2 regions of the Exiguobacterium sp. s56 genome follow, and region 1 is predicted to be linked to the other one. Evidence: predicted binding sites of a transcription regulator. Region 1 holds the regulator's gene; the other holds the start of a gene.
What was found. Region 1 encodes NrdR, which represses ribonucleotide reductase genes. Its sites were predicted from a motif close to AACACNATATATNGTGTT; they were not measured.

Region 1 (2,410 bases):
TTTCGCCTCGTCTTCGAGCCATTTTGGCATCTCGGTCTTGTCTTTGCGTCTCGAGCCGACGGTCGTCCGCTGTTGCACATTCTCCCGTTTCTGCTGTTTCTTCTCGATGAGCGCATCTTGTGTCGCTTCTTGTTCCAACGCGTCTTTGGCGTTTAAATAGCCCGCCGTCTTCCAACTCGTCGCGATCCGCATGACATAGTTCTCACTGAGCCGCGTCTGCTTCTTCACTTCGATACAGTAATAGAACAATGCATTGATGACACTTGGCGCGAGCCCGAGCGTATCGACGAGATCGATAATGAGTTGCTCGTCACTCTTCGACAGTTGTGGCGTCTTCCGTAACGTCGACACGTATTGATGCGGATGCGCTTCTTCCATGACCGTCACGTCATGCAAATCACCAATTTCCGCCTTTTCGATTTCATCTGACTTTACTTTCCGATGCCGTGTCTGTTTCTTCTTCAACTGCAGCACCATCTGGCGGCAGCCGTCGCGCTTCTCTTGCTCGCTGAGCGGGAGATACGCCTCGTGGACGAAATACTCCTTCAACATCTCGGCCATCGTCTCTTCATCGATTTGGGAGACATAGGCGAGTTTCGTAATCGTCTCATCGAGCTTCTTCGTGAAGAAACCGACGGGGAAGTTCGTCAGTTTTTTGACGATTTCCATATCGAACGTATAGTTGATCTCGATTTTTGCGCGGTCGGGTTTCTCGTAGTTCTTTTGGGTGAACGCCATGTGATTCACACCTTTGACGTCGAACACTTCATTAAAGTCTTTCGTCACCTCGATAATCCCGGCCGGCAATGGATCAATCGTGAATCGTCCTTGCAACTGTTTGAAGCGGACTTCCCCGACTTTATAGAAGAGAAAACTCGACAACAGTCCGTCGTTCAAGAACGTATGGGGTGCGAGCGGGACACGCAGTTGATACACGTACTGGGTCAAGCGCTCGTCTTTCGTCTTATATGTCCGGACGAGACCAATCGCCTCGAGCCGGAACAGACAGTCCGTCAGCTCGTTAATCGAGTAGTCGAGCATCTCACAGAGCGCGCTGTGCGACATATAGTTCGATTTCATCTTTCCGGGTTTCAGCTCGCTCCAAAGCGTCTGATACATCGCGAGCGCCTTCACGCCGATGACCGGCTGATATAAGTGATACAACGACTGATACGACTCGCGATCGATGAGCCCGGTGCTCATAATCAACAGTTCGTCAGTCCCGTACAGGATTCGTTCTTTTTCCATGATAGGTCTCCCCTGAAAAAAGGCGACCAGCAGGCCGCCCCTCTAGTTGGTCGATTTTTCTTGCTTCATTAAATCTTCAAGTTCTTTAAAGAACACAGAGATATCTTTGAACTGGCGATAGACGGACGCGAAGCGGACGTAGGCCACTTCATCGACACGTGCCAATTCATTCATCACGAGCTCACCGACTTGTTCACTCGGAATCTCCGATTGGCCAAGGGCCCGTAGCTGCTGTTCGACTTTCGTGACCACACCTTCGAGTTGTTCCAGCGTGACCGGACGTTTCTCGCACGCCCGAATAATGCCGCGAAGCACTTTCTCCCGGCTGAACTCTTCCCGATTCCCGTCTTTTTTGACGATGATGAGCGGGGTCTGTTCGACCGTTTCAAACGTGGTGAAGCGATAGCCGCACTCCTCGCATTCGCGACGGCGACGAATCGAATAGAAATCTTGTACTGGTCGGGAGTCGAGCACTCTCGTTCCATTATGATCGCATTTAGGACAACGCATGCTCAGCCCTCCTTATCGTTCGACAGATTGATTCCCGATGGCGCGGAGCGGGAATTTCACTTGCAGCGCCTCATAATATGTGGTGACGATTTGACCAAGGTCCGGCCCGAGCATCTGATCCCGGTTCAACGTGAAGTCGACAGCCGTACGTCCGCCATCCACTTGAATGACTGTCGCCAGCGCGTCCCAGCCGTCGCCGTTAAACGCCACTTCGCCCCGGTCTGTATCGACACGGCGAACCGTTTGTCCTTGTGCCTCAATTCGTTCGCGGAGCCACGTGAGCACGGCGGTCGGCGATGCTGCCACGTAACGTGTGCGCAGCGCCTCATTTTTATGCGAATCGTCCGTCTGGACATGTGTTTGAAACTTATCCAATAATCCCATTATCCACCTCGACACCTTATTTATATAGGTTAAGCATATCAAAATTAAGCGGTTAACAAAACAATTAAAAGGGCTGACCGAAATTCGGCCAGCCTCAAAAGGTCAATCTGATTATTTGCTGATTGCAACTTGCGCTTCCGGAACACGAATCGGTCCCATTCCGCGATCAAGTTTCACGTCCTCACGAACTTTTGCTTCCAAGCCTTCCGCGATGTACTGCGAAGCTGTGGCCGGATCGATTCGGTCCCCACATGTGAACACATCGACT
Region 2 (2,410 bases), on a different contig from region 1:
ACACAACGACAGAAAGTGAAGCCGAAGCAACTGAAGAAGAGTCGGCTGAGGCATCATCTGAAGAGTCTGAAGAGAAGTCTGCAGACAAAGAATAAGCTGTATCGAACGACCCTTTGCGAAGGGTCGTTTTTTTCGTCACAAATCCGACAAATGTAAACGATTACGATGTGAAAAATGTGTCAACAAGGTCCAAGGTCGATTGCAATTTATTGGATTCGGGCTTATATTGTTAATGATTTCACATGTTCGTTCTTATTATATGGGTTCATTCAAACAGAAAGAAGGGTTTGTGACATGGCATCAATGGAAATCCATGCACTCGAATCATTACGGAAAAAAGCTCAGGCATCTTCGCAAATGATTCATTATCGGCCAATGGAATACTTTTTACGGGCAATGCTCGCGGGGATCTTTATCGGATTCGCTTCAATCTTCACACTTAAAGTTGTCAACGGGATGTACTTGATCGATTCGCCGTTCACGACACTCATCGGTGGGTTCTCATTCGGGATCGCGCTTGTCATGATCATCTACGGCGGAGCCGAACTGTTCACGGGGAACACAATGTATTTCACGACCTCGACGTTACGCGGCTATACGACGCTCAGTGACACGATGCTCGTCTGGTTACTTTGTTTCGTCGGGAACGCGCTCGGTGGCGTCTTGTTCGCCTTGTTGCTCGCCCCGACCGGCGTCATCCAAGAACTCGGGATGGACAACTGGCTGTTCGCGGTCGTCGAGAGCAAGATGCATCATACGACGGTCGAGATTTTCTTCCGTGCCATCTTCTGTAACTGGATGGTCTGTCTCGCGATTTTCTTACCAAAACAGATGAAAAATGAGTTCGCTCAAATCTTCTCGATGATTTTCCTCGTCGCCGTCTTCTTCGCGTCAGGATTTGATCACGTCATCGCCAACTTCGTCTTGTTTGCGCTCACGCTCGTCGTTCCACATCCTGAGGCGATTAGCTTTGCCGGCGCCATCCACAACTTGATTCCGGCCACGTTCGGTAACATCATCGGCGGCGCCTTGTTCATGGGTGCGATCTATACGTGGTTGAACGCGAAAGGCTTGCGCGAAGCCCAAGAGTCAGAGGAAAAAGAAGAAGTTGAATTAAAAATCGTGAAACCGGCTAAAGAATTATAAGTTGGGTCACTTGAAGAACGGTCGAGTCCAGATGCGGGCTCGGCTGTTTTTGCGTTTATATCACAACCAACGCTCACAATTTAGACTCCACATCTCCATGCTCAAACATGACATAATCTATATATGGAATTGAATCGAGTTATGAACTCGATTCATATCAATATATAGTGAGGTGATGCGGAGTGAACATGCTCCAGCTTTATGAAGATGTCTGTGTTCTCCCAGATCAAGATCTCGTACAAGAGAACGCCAACGTCGACGGGAAATCACCACTTGGCAAACTGGCACGATTATCCTCGGAAGTATCGAAACAGCTGTCGACAATGTACTTGTTGTCAGAGCGGACACGTCAGGCCGTCGCAGACAACTTTTTGTACATCCATGATGCCGACTATTACGTGACGGGATCGACGACGTGTTGTCAAATCCCGCTCGGCGAGTTGCTGACGAACGGATTTCATACCGGACACGGAACGATTCGACCACCCCAGGACATCCGTTCGGCGATGGCACTCGCTTCGATCATTCTTCAAGCGAATCAGAATATGCAACACGGGGGTCAAGCGTTCCCGATGTTCGATGTCGATTTAGCGCCATACGTCGAAAAGACGTATGAACGTCAACTCGAGCGGCTCAAGAAGCTTCCGGTCGAATGGTCGACCGAGCAACTTCTCGAAGTCGCTGAGACCGAGACAATCACAGCGACGTATCAAGCGTGTGAGGCGTTCATTCATAACGCCAATTCGATGCATTCGCGAGGAGGCGGCCAAGTGCCATTCGTCTCCATCAACTATGGGACCGACACAAGCCGTTGGGGTCGAATTTTCATCCGCGAGTTGTTGCATGCGACCGAACGAGGGCTCGGCAACGGGGAGACGCCAATTTTCCCGATTCAAATCTTTAAAGTAAAAGAGGGCGTCAACTTTCATGAAACCGATCCGAACGTCGACTTGTTCCAACTCGCCTGTCGCGTAACGGGCAAGCGTCTATTCCCGAACTTCTCGTTCGTCGATGCCCCGTTCAACTTGCAATATTATGATGGGAGCCATGACTCAGAAGTCGCTTATATGGGGTGTCGGACACGAGTGATGGGGAATCGTCATGGCGCCGAGACGTCGATCGGACGAGGCAATTTATCGTTCTCGACCTTGAACTTGGTCAAGATGGCGCTCGTCGCTTCGGACATCCATACATTTTATGAGACGCTCGACGCCTACGTCGACGTCGCCATCGATCAATTGCTCGAACGGTACGACTATCAAGC

Region 2: a site for NrdR is predicted at 1,301-1,318, ahead of KNP71_RS02435 (anaerobic ribonucleoside triphosphate reductase). Genes of this name have one in related genera too.

What each region holds. Positions count from the first base shown of each region.
Region 1 covers NZ_JACSLR010000005.1:65,739-68,148, forward strand. Annotated here, with positions in the region: gene KNP71_RS06825 (DnaD domain protein) at 1-1,248, opposite strand, end outside; gene nrdR (transcriptional regulator NrdR) at 1,291-1,758, opposite strand; gene KNP71_RS06835 (hypothetical protein) at 1,771-2,142, opposite strand; gene speD (adenosylmethionine decarboxylase) at 2,254-2,410, opposite strand, start outside.
Region 2 covers NZ_JACSLR010000001.1:464,463-466,872, forward strand. Annotated here, with positions in the region: gene KNP71_RS02425 (50S ribosomal protein L25/general stress protein Ctc) at 1-95, shown strand, start outside; gene KNP71_RS02430 (formate/nitrite transporter family protein) at 304-1,146, shown strand; gene KNP71_RS02435 (anaerobic ribonucleoside triphosphate reductase) at 1,335-2,410, shown strand, end outside.